DNA from 3 places in the Micromonospora sp. NPDC051006 genome. Region 3 is predicted to be linked to each of the others. Evidence: predicted binding sites of a transcription regulator. Region 3 holds the regulator's gene; each other region holds the start of a gene.

Region 1 (5,873 bases), on a different contig from region 3:
ACCTATCGCTCCCGCAATCCGGCGGACGCCTGCGGTGGGCCCGCGAACATCACCGGGGCCGGCGTGGTCGACGCGTACGCGGCCGTACGGGCGGCCCGGGCCGCGGGCTGACGGTGGCCGGGCCTTGCGCGGACGGGTACCTCGTGATCTAGGGTCGGCGACCATGGACGCGGAGATCACCGTCAGCGAACTCACCCCCGATCTGGCGCCCGCCGTGGTGCGGCTGTGCGCCGGAGCGCTCGACCTGCCCGAGGACGCGACCGAGGCGGACGTCCTGGTGGACGCGCTCTGGACCCGGGCCGCCGCCGACCGGCCGGTGTTCGCGCTCGGCGCGTACCGGGGGGCGGAGCTGGTCGGGGTGCTGATCGGCTCGATGTCGGCGGCCGACCCCCGGCTCGGGCACGTCGACCTGGTCGCGGTCGCGCCGGAGCACCGCCGCCGGGGCGCCGGGCGGGCGCTGCTGGCCGGGGCGGAGCGGCAGCTCGCCGACCGGGGCGCGGCCGAGGTGCTGCTCGCCGGCAACCCGCCGTACTACGCCTGGCCGGGAATCGATGTCCGGTACACCCCCGCGGTCTGCGCCGCGCTGGCGCTGGGCTACCAGCAGGACCGGACCGCCTGGAACATGACCGCCGACCTGTCGTACGACGAGTCGCCGGCGCTGCGCTCGACGCAGGCCGCGGAGCGACGGTTGGCCGGCCAGGGGGTGACGGTGCGCCGCGCGGAGCCGGCGGACCTGCCGGCGCTGGCCGCGTTCGCCCGGTCCACCTTCGGCGGGGCCTGGGACGGCGAGTTGGCCGGGTCGGTGGGCCGGCCGGGGGCGGGCTGCCACCTGGCGGAACGCGACGGAGAGGTGATCGGCTTCGCGGCGTACGGGTCGTCCCGGCCGAGCTGGTTCGGGCCGATGGGCACCGCCCCGGCGGCTGAGGGCTCGGGGATCGGCGGGGTGCTGCTGCGGCGCTGCCTGCGGGACCAGCACGACATGGGGCTGGAATCGGCCCAGATCGGCTGGGTGGGGCCGGTGCCGTTCTACTCGGGCAGCTCGGGTGCGCGGATCGAGCGGGTCTTCTTCCTGTATCGGCGGACGATCGGGAACTGATCCGGGGCGAATAGGATATAGACCCGTATAGTGCCATTCGCCCTCATCCGTCGATCGACGCCCCCTACCGTTTCGGTAGAGGAGGCAGCAATGACCACGGACGACGAACACACCGAGGACGTCGCACCCGTCACCTGGACCCCGGTCGGCGATCTGCCCGGCCATCTGCCGATCGACCGGCTCGACTACGGGGACGCCGAACAACTGGCCGAGATGAGCGTCACCGGCGACCCCGCGACGGAGGAGCCGGTCGAGATGGTGGACGCGCCGATCCAGCTCCGCGCCCCGTACGACCGGACGCACAAGCGGCGCAACCAGCGCCCGCTGCCGACCTGACCGCGCCTGCCGGCGCCCGCCGACCTGGCGGCCTGACGACGAAACGGGGCGGACCGCTGACGCGGCCCGCCCCGTTTCCGGTTGGAACTGGACTCAGAAGTCCATGTCCCCGCCACCCGGACCAGCCGGGGCGGCCGGGGTCTTCTCCGGCTTGTCCGCCACGACGGCCTCGGTGGTGAGGAAGAGCGCCGCGATCGACGACGCGTTCTGCAGCGCCGAGCGGGTCACCTTGGCCGGGTCGATGATGCCCGCGGCCAGCAGGTCCACGTACTCACCGTTGGCGGCGTTGAGGCCGTGGCCCGCCTCCAGGTTGCGCACGCGCTCGACGACCACGCCGCCCTCGAGGCCGGCGTTGACGGCGATCTGCCGCAGCGGGGCGTCCAGCGCGATCTTGACGATCTGCGCGCCGGTCGCCTCGTCGCCGGTCAGGTCCAGCTTGTCGAAGGCGGTCTTGCCGGCCTGCACCAGCGCGACGCCACCACCCGGGACGATGCCCTCCTCGACGGCGGCCTTCGCGTTGCGAACGGCGTCCTCGATGCGGTGCTTGCGCTCCTTCAGCTCGACCTCGGTGGCCGCGCCGACCTTGATCACCGCAACACCGCCGGCCAGCTTGGCCAGACGCTCCTGCAGCTTCTCCCGGTCGTAGTCGGAGTCGCTCTTGTCGATCTCGGCCCGGATCTGGTTCACCCGGCCCTGGATCTGCTCGGCGTCACCGGCACCGTCGACGATGGTGGTCTCGTCCTTGGTCACCACGACCTTGCGGGCGCGGCCCAGCATGTCGACGTCGGCCGCGTCGAGCTTGAGGCCGACCTCCTCGCTGATGACCTGACCACCGGTGAGGATGGCGATGTCGGTGAGCATGGCCTTGCGGCGGTCACCGAAGCCGGGAGCCTTGACGGCGACCGACTTGAAGGTGCCACGGACCTTGTTGACCACCAGGGTGGCCAGGGCCTCGCCCTCCAGGTCCTCGGCGATGATCAGCAGCGGCTTGCCCGACTGCATGACCTTCTCCAGGATCGGGAGCAGGTCCTTCACCGACGAGATCTTGCTGTTGACGATCAGGATGTACGGGTCGTCGAAGACGGCCTCCATACGCTCCGGGTCGGTCATGAAGTACGCGGAGATGTAGCCCTTGTCGAAGCGCATACCCTCGGTGAGCTCAAGCTCCAGGCCGAAGGTGTTGCTCTCCTCGACGGTGATGACGCCTTCCTTGCCGACCTTGTCCATCGCCTCGGCGATGATCTCGCCGACGCTGGTGTCACCGGCCGAGATGGAGGCGGTGGAGGCGATCTGCTCCTTGGTCTCCACGTCCTTGGCGAGCTTGAGCAGCTCCTCCGAGACGCTGGCCACGGCGGCCTCGATGCCCCGCTTCAGGGCCATCGGGTTGGCGCCGGCGGCCACGTTGCGCAGGCCCTCACGAACCAGGGCCTGGGCCAGGACGGTCGCCGTCGTCGTGCCGTCACCGGCCACGTCGTCGGTCTTCTTGGCGACCTCCTTGACCAGCTCAGCGCCGATCTTCTCGTACGGGTCCTCGAGCTCGATCTCCTTGGCGATGCTCACACCATCGTTGGTGATGGTGGGGGCACCCCACTTCTTCTCGAGCACGACGTTGCGGCCCCGGGGGCCGAGGGTCACCTTTACGGCGTCGGCGAGCTGGTTCATGCCCCGCTCGAGGCCGCGGCGCGCCTCTTCGTCGAACGCGATCATCTTGGCCATACGGCGTTGTCCTCCTGGACACTCACGGGCCACCCGAGTGTGTGTCCCGGATGGGCCGCCTGGTGTACGCACCTTGGGGCGCCGTCGCCGTGGTGACGACGGCTCTCCTCGGCCGGGCCGGATAGCCCGCGACGACCGGCCACGTGCCCCACCGGCGGCTTGTCCCGCCGGCGTGGCCATGGCCCCACCGCCCCGACCTTTGGCACTCACAGTACGCGAGTGCCAATGACTTGTTTAGCACTCTCCCATGCCGAGTGCAAGCACGAACGCCGCGATCAGCCGAGCTCCGCGGCCAGTCCGGCGCTGTTCACCGGCCGCTCATGGACCCGCTGCTCGGCGTACGTCACCAACAGCCCCACCAGCTGCACGAGGTGGGCGGGGAGGGCCAGCACCGCGGTGACGGCGATCACCGCCACCACGCCGATCGCGGATCCCGGCGCGGCGAGCGGATCGGTGCCGAACGGGGCGGTGCCGACCCCCTCGATCACACTGGCGACCACGGTGCAGACGATCACCACGGCGACGACCAGGGCCACCCGCCCCAGCAGCAGCCCCAACCGGTCGTGGAACATCCGGAACGACCGGCCGATCGGGTTGTGCCGCTCGAAGAGGTAGACCGGCCCGGCCATGCTCAGCGCGAAGGCGAGGTAGATGCCGGGCAGGATGCAGAAGCAGACGCCCAGGCCGACGATCACGCTGATCAGCAGCGTCCAGCCCCAGAGCCCGAGCGCCCGGCGCAGGCCGTAGCGCAGCGCGGCGGCCAGGTCTACCGGCTCGCCGGCCGCCTGCCGGGTGATCACCCATGTCCCGGCGCCCCAGCCCAGGGCCTGCACCAACCCGATCACCAGGCTGCCGCCGACCAGCACCAGGAAGATGGTGGCCAGGTCGGTGAAGAAGGTGTCGGGCAGCGCGGCCGGGTCCTCGACGGTGGACGTCTCCCACTTCGCCGTCGGGTCCAGCCCGAGGGAGAGCACCGACAGCACCGCGGCCGGCAGCACCTGGGTGAGCAGCAGGATGGGCAGCAGCAGTCGCCAGCCGCGCCGCACCGCCCCCACGCACCGGTCGAACCAGCCGCTCAGCCCGACGCCGGGCGGGGTGACCAGCGGGTCCGCCGGATCAAAGCCGGGTGGGTACCACCCGGCCGGTGGACCCGGATACCAGGGCTGCCCGCCGTACGGCCCGGCGCCGGGCGGGTAGCCGCCGGTGGGCGGGAAGACCCAGCCCTGCGGCGCGCCCGGCGGCGCCTCCCAGGGAGGCGGCACGCGCGGATCCCAGCCGGCCGGCGCGGTCGGCGGAGGGCCGGCGGCCGGGGGCACGCGCGGGTCCCAGCCGGCCGTCGGCGGGCCACTGGTGGTGGGCACGGCCGGATCCCAGCCCGGCGGCGGGCCCCAGGCGGACGCCGCGGTCGGGTCCGAGCCGGGCTGGACGCCCGGAGCGTCGGTGGGCGGGGCTCCGGCGCCAGCGGGCATGGCCGGGTCGGCACCGGGCGCGGGCCTGGCCGGGTCAGCGCCCGGGGCGGGCGCGGGCCTGGCCGGGTCAGCGCCCGGGGCGGGCGCGGGCCTGGCCGGGTCAGCGCCCGGGGCGGGCCTGGCCGGGTCAGCGCCCGGGGCGGGCGTGGCCGGGTCGGGTTCGCCCGGGCTGGACCCGGACGGGTTGTCGCCGCCCGAGTGCGGACCGGACGGGTCGGGCTGGCCCGGGTGTGGGGCGGCCGGGGGCGGCTGGTCGGACATGAACCCTCCTCAGCGACGGCTGGAACGGTTCACGATCTTCCAGGGTCAGGCCCCGTGGCGCAGCCCCGGCCGGCACCGGCCGATGGTCCGGACAGGCGACGCCCGCTCAGGCGACGACGCGCACCCGCTCAGCCTGGGGGCCCTTCTGTCCCTGGGCGATCTCGAACTCCACCCGCTGGCCGTCGTCGAGCGCCTTGTAGCCGTCCATCTCGATCGCGGAGAAATGAACGAAGACGTCCTGCCCGCCGTCGACGGCGATGAAGCCGTAGCCCTTTTCGGCGTTGAACCACTTCACGGTGCCCTGTGCCACGGTGCACTTCCTCACTCTGCGCGGCGTTTCCTACCCGCGCGGCCGGGCACGGCCGGGCGCGCGGCGACCACCTTTTCCGCGATCGGCGACGGCCGCTGAAGAGGTGACCGAAATCGCACGCTACACGAGGAGTGACGGCGGCGCACGACCACAAATCGGGGCATATCGCACCCGATATCCAGCCGCGCGGCCATCGGCCGTCATCATTGTGGTAGGTATGCGGTCATGATGACCGCTCCGGCCCGACCCAGCCCGCGACAGGCGGAGATCCGCCGGGTCCGGCCGGCGGACGCCGCCCGGATGCGGGCCCTGCGGCTGGAGATGCTCGCCGACGCTCCGCTGGCCTTCCTGGAGACCGTGGCCGACGCGGCGGCCCGCCCGCACGCCGAGTACGCCGCCCGGATCGCGTACACCTCGGCCGGCTCGGAGACCGCGCAGTTCATCGCCGACCCGGGCGGCCGCCTGGTCGGGCACGCCGGTGGCACGGTCACCCCGACCGAACCCGGGCTGACTGTCATCTACGCGGTCTACGTGACCCCGACCTGGCGGGGTAACGGGCTGCTCGCCGAGCTGGTCGACGCGGTGGCTGCCTGGTCACGGGAGTGCGGCCGGCCGGAGCTGATGCTCGAGGTGGTGGTCGGCAACGACCGCGCCTACCGGGCGTACCAGCGGCTCGGATTCGTCG
Region 2 (5,873 bases), on a different contig from region 3:
TGCCGATCAGATCCCCGCCGACCTCGTTGGAGACGCAGGCCAGCGTGACGTACCGCTCCACCATCGGGCGGGCCAGCAGCTCGGCGAAGCTGATCGTGAGCGGGCGGCGAACCCGGCCGTGGATGCGCAGCTGCCAGGTCTCCGGGTCCACCTGCGGCACCACCAGGGCCGTGTCGATCCGGTAGAAGCCGGCGTTCGAGGTGACGTAGGGCGCGAGCTGGGTCAGGGAGAGATCCGCCCCGGCGGGTAGCGCGGGGGCGGGCGACGCCGGGGCGGGCAGCACCACCGCCTGCCGGGCGGCCGACACGCCGCGCCGACCGGCCAGCCAGTGCCCGCCGAGGCCGGTCACGGCCGCCGCGCCGAGCAGTGCCCCGGTCCCGGTCAGGAACCGCCGCCGGGACCCCGGATCGGTGACCTCCAGCGGCGCCCCTCCGGCCGGCGGTGGCGCGACGCCCCCGGCCGCCGCCGGTGCGGGGACCGCCGGGGCGGGCGTGGGCGGGGTCCAGGGCCACGGGTCCATCTCCAGCGGGCCGGCGATGAAGGCCCACAGCACGATCGCCCCGAGCGCGGCGCCGAGCAGCGAGGGCAGCGCGTCGGCGGCGTCCGCGTCGACCCGGGTGAGGGCGGCGGCGACGCCGAGGGCGGCGAAGCCGGCGATCCCGGCGAGACCGACGGCGAGCCGACGTAGCGAGAGCACGCCGAGCAGCGCGGCGAAGGCGGCCAGCAGCAGCGCCGTCCCGGTCAGCAGGGCGAGCTTGTCGTACCGGCCGAAGAGGTCGATCGCGAACTGCTTGAGTGGCTCCGGCACGGTGTCGACCACCACGCCTCCGACCGCGACCAGCGGCGCCGATCGGGGGCCGGTGAGGACGGCGACGAGTTCGGCGACGCCGATCGCCACGGCGGCGGCGGTGATCCCGGCCAGGGCGGCGAACCGAGGGGTGGTGGTGCTCATCGGCCCAGTGTTTCCGATCGAGCGGGCCGGCCGGTAGGGACGTCAGCGTTCGGTAACCACCGGCACGAACGCGTCGGGGCACACCGCCGAGTGACGGTGTGCCCCGACCGGGCGTACGACGTGGGTCAGAAGCCCGGGCCGTGCTGGTGACCGTGGCCGTGCGAGTGGCCGTGGCCACCGGCGGCGGCCGGCTCCGGCTCGGCCGGCTTCTCCACCACGAGGCTCTCGGTGGTGAGCAGCAGGCCGGCGATGGAAGCGGCGTTGGTGACCGCGTTGCGGGTCACCTTCACCGGGTCCAGGATGCCGGACTTGACCAGGTCGACGTACTCGCCGGCGGCGGCGTCGAGGCCGTTGCCCCACTCCTTGCCGGCGACCTTCTGCACCACCACGTAGCCGTCGTGGCCGGCGTTCTGGGCGATCCAGCGCAGCGGCTCGACCAGCGCCTTGCGCACGATCGAGACACCGACCTTCTCGTCCCCGGTGAAGCCGAGGTCGTCGTCGAGCACCGGCAGGATCTGCGCCAGGGCGGCGCCGCCACCCGGGACGGTGCCCTCCTCGACCGCGGCCTTGGTCGCGGCGATCGCGTCCTCGATGCGGTGCTTGCGCTCCTTCATCTCGACCTCGGTCGCCGCGCCCGCCTTGATGACCGCGATGCCGCCGGAGAGCTTCGCCAGCCGCTCGGCCAGCTTCTCCCGGTCCCACTCGGAGTCGGAGGCCTCGATCTCCTTGCGGATCTGGGCCACCCGGTCGGCGACGTCGGCGCTCTGGCCGCCGCCGTCGACGATCGTGGTGTTCTCCTTGTCGACCACGATGCGCCGGGCGGTGCCGAGCACCTCCAGGCCGACCTGGTCGAGCTTGTAGCCCAGCTCCGGGGCGACCAGCTCGGCGCCGGTGGAGATCGCGATGTCCTGGAGCATCGCCTTGCGCCGGTCGCCGAAGCCCGGGGCCTTGACCGCGCAGACCTTGACGGTCTTACGGATCGAGTTGACCACCAGGGTGGAGAGCGCCTGGCCCTCCACGTCCTCGGCGATGATCAGCAGCGGCTTGCTGTTCTGGAGGACCTTCTCCAGCAGCGGCAGCAGCTCCTCGATCGCCGAGATCTTCTGCGTGGTGATCAGGATGTACGCGTCCTCGAGGACGGACTCCTGCCCCTCCACGTCGGTGACGAAGTTCGGCGAGATGAAGCCCTTGTCGAACTGGAGACCCTCGGTCACGTCCAGCTCGGTGGTGAGGGTGGAGCCCTCCTCGACGGTGATGACACCGTCGCGGCCGACCCGCTCCATCGCCTCGGCGATCAGCTCACCGATGGTGGAATCCTGCGCGGAGATCGTCGCCACGTGCGCGATCGACTCCTTGTCGGCGACCTCGACGGCCCGGCCGAGCAGCGCCTCGGAGACCTTGGCGGCCGCCGCGTCGATGCCCCGCTTGAGGCCGGCCGGGTTGGCCCCGGCGGTCACGTTGCGCAGGCCCTCACGGACCATCGCCTGGGCCAGCACGGTCGCGGTCGTGGTCCCGTCGCCGGCGACGTCGTTGGTCTTCGTCGCCACCTCCTTGACCAGCTGCGCGCCGAGGTTCTCGTAGGGGTTGGTGAGCTCGATCTCCTTGGCGATGGTCACACCATCGTTGGTGATCGTCGGCGCACCGAATTTCTTGTCCAGGACGACGTTGCGCCCGCGCGGTCCGAGGGTGACCTTGACCGCGTCCGCGAGGGCGTTGACACCGTGCTCCAGCTGGTGCCGGGCGTCGTCCGAGAAGCTCAGGATCTTCGCCATGAATGTCCCTTCGAAGCGCCGTTGCCCCGGCCCGGCGAGCCGGACCGGGGCAACGACACTGATCGGTTGCTTACTTCTCGATGACCGCGAGGACGTCGCGGGCGGAGAGCACCAGGTACTCCTCGCCGGCGTACTTGACCTCGGTGCCGCCGTACTTCGAGTAGAGGACGGTGTCGCCGACCTTGACGTCAACCGGAACCCGGTTGCCGTTGTCGTCGACGCGCCCCGGGCCCACAGCGAGGACGGTGCCCTCCTGCGGCTTCTCCTTGGCGGTGTCGGGGATCACGATGCCCGACGCCGTGGTGGTCTCAGCCTCGTTCGCCTGGACCACGATGCGGTCCTCGAGCGGCTTGATCGCAACCTTGGTCGCGGTAGTCACGGGCATACCCTCCTGGGGTACTGGTTTCTGTGCCGGCCGGCCTGAGCCGACCAGCGTCATCTGCCACATGCCACCGGGCGGGGCCGTCGTCGCGGGTGCCGGTCCGCCTGGCGTTCAGCGCCCGGGCCGAGTGGCCCGGAAGCTGGCACCCTCGGGGTGAGAGTGCTAATCGCAGGTTATTCCGTGGCTAGCACTCCGTCAAGGAGAGTGCCAACGCACCGCCCCTCGTGTCGCCACAGCTCCGCCACAGGTTCGCGCAACACGCCGGAGACGTCTCGCCCCCCGGTGACCGGCTCTCTACTCTCCGCACAGCCCGCACCGGATGCCGAGGAGGGGGAGCCGAGTGTCCCGGATACCGACCCTGACGTTCCTGCACGAACAGTTGCGCCGGGCACGCCAGGCACGCGGGCTCAGCCAGGAGGAGCTGGGCAGGCGGGTCAACTACTCGTCGTCGTACGTGAGCGCGGTCGAGACGGGGCAGAGCCCGGTCAAGCCGGACTACCTCGCCCGCATCGACTCAACCCTGGACACCGGGGGCCTCTTCGTCGGCATGTTGGAGCTGATCCGCTTCCACGCCGCGCCCGCCTGGTTCCGCCCGTGGGAGGAGAACGAACGGGAGGCGGCGGCGCTGCGCTGGTACGACCCGACGGTGATCCCCGGCCTGCTCCAGACCGAGGGGTACGCGCGGGCGATGCTCGGCGTGGGCGGTGAACTGACCGCCGAGGAGGTGGAGACGCGGGTGGTGGCCCGGCTCGCCCGGCAGGCCATGCTGACCGGCGACCCGCGCCCGCACTTCGTCGCGGTGCTGGAGGAGCACACGCTGCGCCGGCAACTCGGCGATCGGGAAACCATGCGCGAGCAGCTCCAGCACCTGCTCGCCGTGGGCAGCGCACCGAACGTGCAGGTCCGGGTGGTGCCGGCCGACGCCCCCTGGTATGTCGGGCTCAACGGCCCGTTCGTCCTCGCCCGGCTCGGCAGCGTCGCCGAGCTGGCCCACCTGGACAACCAGCTCCGGGGGCAGACCGTGGACAGCCCGAACGACGCTGCCGCGCTGGAGCGGCGCTGGGAGACTGTGACCGGTGAGGCGCTGCCATGCCGGCAGTCCGCCCGGCTGATCGAGGAAGTGGTGCAGACATGGACCTGACCCACGCAACCTGGCGCAAGTCCTCTCGCAGCAACAGTAACGGCGGCGCCTGCGTCGAGGTCGCCGACAACCTGCCCGGCGTGGTCGCCGTCCGCGACAGCAAGGACCCGGCCGGGCCGGCGCTCACCTTCCCGCCGGCCAGTTGGCGGGCCTTCGTCGCCGCCACCCCGACCTCGCACTGACACCACCGTCCGGCCCGTCCGGCACGGCCCGGACAATGTGCGCGTGGACCTGGAACAGCTCGCCGCCCTGCGTACCGCCGAGGGGGCGGCCGCGCTCGACGCGGCGGCCCGGGTGGCCGGCGGCGACCCGCTGGCCGCGGCATCCGCCCTGCGGTCGGCCGGCGTGCCGGCCGGTCTGGCCGCGGCGGCCCTGACCCAGGCCGAGCTGCGCCGCCGGGCGGCCGGCAAGTTCGGTCCGGCGGCGGCCGGGATGTTCCTCACCCGGGCCGGGCTGGAGCAGGCGACCCGAGGCCCGGTCGCGGCACGGCGCGCCGCGCGACTGCGGGCGGCCGGCGTGCGCACGCTGGCCGACCTGGGCAGCGGCCTGGGCGCGGACGCGCTCGCCGCCGCCCGCGCCGGCATCCGGGTGTACGCGGTGGAGGCCGACCCGCTGACCGCCGCGATGGCCGCCGCCAACGCCGAGGCGGCCGGGCTGGCCGAGTTGGTCAGCGTGGAGTGCGGCGACGCGACCGCGTTCGACGTGACCCGGGTGGACGCGGTCTTCTGCGACCCGGCCCGGCGCGCCACCGGCACCGGCCGGCGGATCTTCGACCCGAAGGCCTACTCACCCCCGTGGGACTTCGTGACCGAGCTGGCCGAGCGGGTGCCGCGGACGGTGGTGAAGGTGGCGCCCGGGCTCGACCACGGGCTCATCCCGGCCGGCGCCGAGGCCGAGTGGGTCACCGTCGACGGTGACCTGGTCGAGGCGGCGCTCTGGTGCGGCCGACTGGCCGAGGTCCCCCGCCGGGCCACGGTCCTGCGCGAGGCCCACCCGGGCGACGCCGACCAGCTCACGGGCTCGGGCACCGAGGAGGCGGCCGTCGGGCCGGTCCGGGGATATCTGCACGACCCGGACGGGGCCGTGATCCGGGCCCACCTGGTCGCCGAGCTGGCCGACCGGCTCGGCGCGACCCTGGCCGACCCGACCATCGCCTACCTCTACGCGGACACCCCGGCGCGCAGCCCGTTCACCCGCTGCCTGGCGATCACCGACGTGCTGCCGTTCTCGCTGAAGCGGCTGCGCGCCCTGCTCCGCGAGCGCGGCGTGGGCCGGGTGGAGATCCTCAAGCGGGGCTCGGCGCTCACCCCGGAACAGCTCCGGCGGGACCTGCGGCTGGCCGGCGCCGCGGCCGCCAGCCTGGTGCTCACCCGGGTCGCCGGCGCGCCCACCGTGCTGGTGTGCCAGCCGGCCGGGGACTAGGTTGTCGACCGTGGCGGGACAGGGCACGCCGGCGACGGCACTGCTGACGAAGCGGAAGATCGCGCACAGCACCCATCCGTACGACGTGAGCCCGGACGCGCCGAACTACGGCGCGCTGGTCGCGGCGGCGCTCGGCGTACCGCCGGAGCGGGTGTTCAAGTCGCTGGTCACCGAGGTCGACGGCGGGCTCACCGTGGCGGTAGT
Region 3 (5,873 bases):
CCCGCACCAGCGACGCGCAGTACCGCTCCACCGCCGCGTCCAGCCCGTCAGCGGGCACCGCCGCGGTGACCAGCCCGATCTCGGCGGCCCGCCGGCCGTCGAAGGTGTCCCCGGTCAGGTAGAGCTCGGCCGCCGCCCGCGGGTGTAGCCGGGGCAGCACGGTCGCCGAGATCACCGCCGGGATCACGCCGATCCGTACCTCGGTGAAGGCGAAGGTCGCCTCCTCGGCGCAGACCGCCAGGTCCGCCGCCGCGATCAGACCCAGCCCGCCGGCCCGGGCCGGCCCGGCGACCCGGGCGAGCACCGGCTTGGGGCACTCCCAGACCGCGGCGAGGACGTCGCCGAGCATCCCGGCCGGCACCGTCCCGCTGGCGTACGCGGCGGCGGTCTCCTTCAGGTCCGCGCCGGAGCAGAAGACCGGGCCGGTGTGGTCGAGCATCACCATCCGGACGCCGTCGTCGGCGACCGCGGCGGCCAGCCCGGCGAGCAGCTGCGTCATCAGCGGGGTGGAGAGCGCGTTGCGGTTGTGCGGGCTGTCCAGGGTGAGGGTGGTCACCCCGCGAGCCGTGGCGACCCGCACCAGCGCGTCGGGAGAGGTCATGCGGGCACACTAGTGCTCATGCCCGGCGTGCTTCCAGAAGGCGAGACCGTCCCCGTCGACGGATCGCTACCCTCCGCCGCGACCGCCGACGTCGGCGCGCGCGGTTTCGGCGTGTACGTGCACGTGCCCTTCTGCGCCAGCCGCTGCGGCTACTGCGACTTCAACACCTACACCGCCGGCGAGCTGGGCGGTGGGGCGAGCCGGGAGGAGTACGCCGACTCCGTGCTCGCCGAGCTGCGGCTCGCCGCCCGGGTGCTCGGCGACGCCCCGCCGAAGCGGGTGGACACCGTCTTCGTCGGTGGCGGCACCCCGACCCTGCTCCCCGCCGACGACCTGGCCCGGATCCTCGACGCGATCGACCGGACCTGGGGGCTGGCCGCCGACGTCGAGGTGACCACGGAGGCCAACCCGGAGTCGGTCACGCCCGAGTCGCTCAAGACGCTGCGGGCGGCGGGCTACACCCGGATCTCCCTGGGCATGCAGTCCGCCGCGCCGGGGGTGCTGGCGATCCTGGACCGCAAGCACAGCGCGGGTCGGGCCACCGCCGCCGCCCTGGAGGCGCGCGACGCCGGGTTCGACCACGTCAACCTGGACCTGATCTACGGCACGCCGGGGGAGAGCGCCGAGGACTTCGCCCGCTCGCTGGAGCAGGTGGTCGCCGCCGGTGTCGACCACGTCAGCGCGTACGCCCTGATCGTGGAGGACGGCACCCGGCTGGCCGCCCGGATGCGCCGTGGCGAGCTGCCGTACCCGAGCGACGACGTGGCGGCCGACCGCTACCTGGCGGCGGAGGCGGCGCTCGGCGCGGCCGGCTTCTCCTGGTACGAGGTCTCCAACTGGGCCCGGACGCCGGCCGCCCGGTGCCGGCACAACCTGCTCTACTGGGCCGGCGCCGACTGGTGGGGGCTCGGGCCGGGAGCGCACAGCCACGTCGGCGGAGTGCGCTGGTGGAACGTGAAGCACCCCACGGCGTACGCCCAGCGGCTCGCCGCCGGGACGTCCCCCGGCCTGGCCCGGGAGGTGCTCACCTCCGACGAGGCGCACATGGAGGACGTCATGCTGCGGCTGCGGCTCGCCTCCGGACTGCCGCTGGACGTGCTGGACGCCGCCGGCCGGGCCGCCGCCGCGCGGGCACTGGCCGACGGCCTGCTGGACGCCGGACCATACGCGGCCGGTCGGGCCGTGCTCACCCTGCGGGGCCGGCTGCTGGCCGACGCCGTCGTCCGCGACCTGCTGCCGTGAGCGGTGCCCGACCGGCCGGGGGAGCGGCCGGCCGGGATCACTTGATGAAGCTCGCCGACATCGGGTAGCGGTAGAGCTGGCCCTCGTTGGCCTTGATCCCGGCGAGGATGCCGAAGACCGTGCCGAGGATGACCGCCGCGGCGACGCCGATGAAGCCGATGAGGATGCAGGAGAGCACCCAGCCGATCAGGCCGACGATCGACCAGATCAGCTGGAAGTTGAGCGCCGCCACGGCGTGCGCCCGGACCGTCGGGGACTGGTTGCCCCGGGCCAGCATCGCCACCAGCGGGGCGATCCAGCCGAGCACGCCGCCGCTGAGGAACATCCCGGCCGCCCCGCCGAAGTGCGCGACGAGCGCCCAGGTCTTGTCCTCGTTGTTGGCGAAGCCGCCGCCGGGAGCCCCGTAGGCCCCGCCGGTCGGATAGCCGACGCCCGGCGGCGGGTAGCCGCCCTGGGGCCCACCTGGGAGTGGGTAGCCGCCTGACGGTGGCAGGTCACCGCCGGGTGGCGGATAGCCATCGGGCGGGGGATAGCCGCCCGGGCCCGGGGCCCCGGACAGTGGTGCGGTGGGCGGCTCGTCCGCTGCGGACGGGCCCGGAGCTGCATACGGCGGGTTCGGCTCCGGCGGGTTGCCGCCGGGCTCCCCGGCGCCGGGAGGGCGAGGTGGTTCAGTCATGGACGTCACGGTAGGGGCAGCCGGCAACGCCGCACCAGAGCGTTGTCGTCCGGATCGGCGGGACGTGGGCAGGGCCGCACCCGCGGTCCGTCGTTGATCATCGCGCTGGCGGGCCTGCCGACGTAGACTGGCACTCGTTACAGTCGAGTGCCAGGAGAGCCGCCGGCGGTGCCCAGTGCCGCCGGCCGAGGCGCGTAGGAGGTGGGGGGAATGGGTCTCGACGACCGCAAGCTCGCCGTGCTCCGCGCCATCGTCGAGGACTACGTCGCCACGCAGGAGCCGGTCGGCAGCCGCGCGCTGGTCGAGCGACACCAGCTCGGGGTCTCGCCCGCGACGGTCCGCAACGACATGGCCGTGCTCGAGGAAGAGGGCTACATCCGGCAGCCGCACACCAGCGCCGGCCGGGTGCCCACCGACCGCGGCTACCGGCTCTTCGTCGACCGGCTGTCCCGGGTCAAGCCGCTCAGCCCGGCCGAGCGCCGGGCGATCGAGCGCTTCCTGGTCGGCGCGGTCGACCTCGACGACGTGGTGCACCGCACGGTTCGGCTGCTGGCCCAGCTGACCCGGCAGGTCGCCGTCGTGCAGTATCCGAGCCTGGCCCGGTCGTCGGTCCGGCACCTGGAACTGGTGCCGATCTCCACCACCCGGCTGATGCTGGTCATGATCGCCGACACCGGGCGGGTCGAGCAGCGGCTGGTGGAGATGCCCGCGCCGATCCCCGCCGACGACGTCACCGATCTGCGCCGGTTGGTCAACGAGAAGCTGGCCGGCACCCGGCTCTCCGACACGCCGCCGCTGGTGCAGGCGCTGGTCGACGAGGTGCCGACCGAGCTGCGCCCGGCGATGACCACCCTCTCCACCGTGCTGCTGGAGACGCTGGTCGAGCGGCACGAGGAGCGGCTTGCGCTGGCCGGCACCGCCAACCTGACCCGGGGCGGCCTGCTCGACTTCCAGGGCTCGCTGCGGCCGATCCTCGAGGCGCTGGAGGAGGAGGTCGTGCTGCTCAAGCTCATCGGCGAGACGGAGCCGAGCACGACCCGGGTGTTGATCGGCGACGAGAACGAGTTCGACAACCTCCGCGCCGCCTCGGTGGTCAGCACCGGCTACGGCCCGGGCGCCACCATCGTGGGCGGCCTGGGGGTGCTGGGGCCCACCCGGATGGACTACCCCGGGACCATCGCCACGGTGCGCGCCGTGGCACGCTACGTGGGCGAGCTGCTGGCCCAGAACTGACCAGTCAGGGCGCCGACGGCCGGCTCCGGCCGCGGCGCAACGCAACGCGAGACGAACATGAGGACACGGAACGCAGTGGCCAGGGACTACTACGGCATTCTCGGTGTGAGCCGGGAAGCCTCCGACGACGAGATCAAGCGCGCCTACCGCAAGCTGGCGCGCCAGTTCCACCCGGACGTCAATCCGGATCCGGAGGCTCAGGAGAAGTTCAAGGACATCAACGCCGCGTACGAGGTCCTCTCGGACGACCGGAAACGGCAGATCGTCGACCTGGGCGGTGACCCGCTCGCCCCGGGCGGCGGAGGCGCCGGCGGCCCGGGTGGCCCCGGCGGGGCCGGCCCGTTCGTCGGGTTCCAGGACATCATGGACGCGTTCTTCGGCGGGGCCGCGGGCGGCGCCCGTGGGCCGCGGCCGCGCACCCGGCCGGGCGCCGACGCGATCCTGCGGCTGGAACTCGACCTGCACGAGACCGCTTTCGGCGTCGAGGCGCCGATCACCGTCGACACCGCCGTGCTCTGCACCACCTGCTCCGGCGCCGGCACCGCCGCCGGCACCCACCTGGCCACCTGTGAGGCCTGCGGTGGTCGCGGTGAGGTGCAGTCCGTGCAGCGCACCTTCCTCGGCCAGGTGGTCTCCGCCCGGCCGTGCACCGTCTGCCAGGGCTACGGCACCACCATCCCGCACCCCTGCCCGACCTGCGCCGGTGACGGGCGGGTACGCACCCGCCGCTCGCTGACCGTCAAGATCCCGGCCGGGGTCGAGGACGGCATGCGGATCCGGCTGGCCCAGCAGGGCGAGGTCGGCCCCGGCGGCGGCACCGCCGGCGACCTCTACGTCGAGATCCACGAGCGGCCGCACGACGTCTACTCGCGCAAGGGCGACGACCTGCACTGCCGGGTCACCGTGCCGATGACGGCGGCGGCCCTCGGCACCCGGCTGACCATCAAGACGCTGGACAGCGAGGAGACGGTCGACGTCAAGTCCGGCACCCAGCCGGGCAGCACGCTGCGGCTGCGCGCCCGCGGGGTGCCACACCTGCGCGGCACCGGCCGGGGCGACCTCTACGTGCACCTCGACGTGCGTACCCCCACCAAGCTCGACGCCGACCAGGAGAAGATGCTGCGCGACTTCGCCAAGACCCGGGGCGAGGAGGTCGCCGAGCTGACCAAGCAGGGCGGCTTCTTCTCCCGGATGCGGGACGCGTTCAACGGTCACGCCTGAGTCGTAGCCGGGTCAGCCGCCCTGGCCGGTCCGGGGCGGCTAGCCTGTTGATCGTGTCCGCGCCGCTCTTCCTGGTCGATCCGCTGCCCGCCGCCGACTCGCTGACCCTCGGCGGGCCCGAGGGGCACCACGCGGCCACCGTGCAACGACTGCGGGTGGGCGAGGAGCTGCTGCTCGCCGACGGCCGGGGTGGCACGGCGACCGCCGTGGTCACCGCCGTCGGCCGGGGCAGCCTGGAACTCGACGTCACCTCCCGGGGGTACGCAGACGCGGCCGTTCCACGGCTGGTGGTGGTGCAGGGCATCGCCAAGGGCGACCGGGGCGAGCTGGCCGTGCAGGCGATGACCGAGGTCGGGGTGGACGAGATCGTGCCCTGGGCGGCGTCCCGCTCGGTGGCCCAGTGGCGCGGCGACCGGGGCGTACGGGCCCGGGAGAAGTGGGTCGCGACCTCCCGCGAGGCCGCCAAGCAGGCCCGCCGGCCCTGGCTTCCGGTGGTGGCCGGCGCCCCGGACGAGTCGACCGCCCAGGTGGCCCGCCGGATCGCCGGAGCCGCCGCCGCGTTCGTGCTGCACGAGGAGGCCGACGGGCGCCTCACCACCGCCGAGCTGCCGGACGCCGGCGAGATCGTGCTGGTGGTCGGCCCCGAGGGCGGCGTCGCCCCGGCCGAGCTGGACGCCTTCGCCGAGGCCGGCGCCCGCCCGGTCCGCCTCGGCGAGTCGGTGCTGCGCACCTCCACCGCCGGCGTGGCCGCCCTCAGCGTGCTCGCCACCCGCCTGCTCCGCTGGTAACCCCCGGCCCTCCGCCCCCCGCCCCCCGCACCCCCGGCCCGCCCTCGGCGATCATGCAGTTGTGGTGCCTCACCAAAGGGGCGTAACGCCAGTTACCGGGCACCACAAGTGC

The links. The regulator HrcA, encoded in region 3, represses chaperone genes, less so after heat shock. The targets are predictions, from matches to a motif close to GGTTNGCACNCTCNNNNNGAGNGTGCNAACC.
Region 1: groL (chaperonin GroEL) is a predicted target of HrcA. The motif match lies at 3,346-3,376, and genes of this name have one in related genera.
Region 2: groES (co-chaperone GroES) is a predicted target of HrcA. The motif match lies at 3,244-3,274, and genes of this name have one in related genera.

What each region holds. Positions count from the first base shown of each region.
Region 1 covers NZ_JBITFP010000001.1:460,273-466,145, forward strand. The annotation lists gene ACIBBA_RS02185 (S8 family serine peptidase) at 1-111, shown strand, start outside; gene ACIBBA_RS02190 (GNAT family N-acetyltransferase) at 164-1,096, shown strand; gene ACIBBA_RS02195 (hypothetical protein) at 1,187-1,432, shown strand; gene groL (chaperonin GroEL) at 1,526-3,148, opposite strand; gene ACIBBA_RS02205 (hypothetical protein) at 3,424-4,410, opposite strand; gene ACIBBA_RS02210 (cold-shock protein) at 4,985-5,188, opposite strand; gene ACIBBA_RS02215 (GNAT family N-acetyltransferase) at 5,414-5,873, shown strand, end outside.
Region 2 covers NZ_JBITFP010000001.1:130,550-136,422, forward strand. The annotation lists gene ACIBBA_RS00565 (molybdopterin-dependent oxidoreductase) at 1-952, opposite strand, end outside; gene groL (chaperonin GroEL) at 1,078-2,724, opposite strand; gene groES (co-chaperone GroES) at 2,795-3,109, opposite strand; gene ACIBBA_RS00580 (Scr1 family TA system antitoxin-like transcriptional regulator) at 3,447-4,247, shown strand; gene ACIBBA_RS00585 (DUF397 domain-containing protein) at 4,238-4,429, shown strand; gene ACIBBA_RS00590 (methyltransferase domain-containing protein) at 4,473-5,669, shown strand; gene ybaK (Cys-tRNA(Pro) deacylase) at 5,680-5,873, shown strand, end outside.
Region 3 covers NZ_JBITFP010000026.1:4,467-10,339, forward strand. The annotation lists gene ACIBBA_RS28480 (enoyl-CoA hydratase-related protein) at 1-601, opposite strand, end outside; gene hemW (radical SAM family heme chaperone HemW) at 620-1,843, shown strand; gene ACIBBA_RS28490 (DUF4870 domain-containing protein) at 1,881-2,519, opposite strand; gene hrcA (heat-inducible transcriptional repressor HrcA) at 2,730-3,752, shown strand; gene dnaJ (molecular chaperone DnaJ) at 3,828-4,973, shown strand; gene ACIBBA_RS28505 (16S rRNA (uracil(1498)-N(3))-methyltransferase) at 5,027-5,761, shown strand.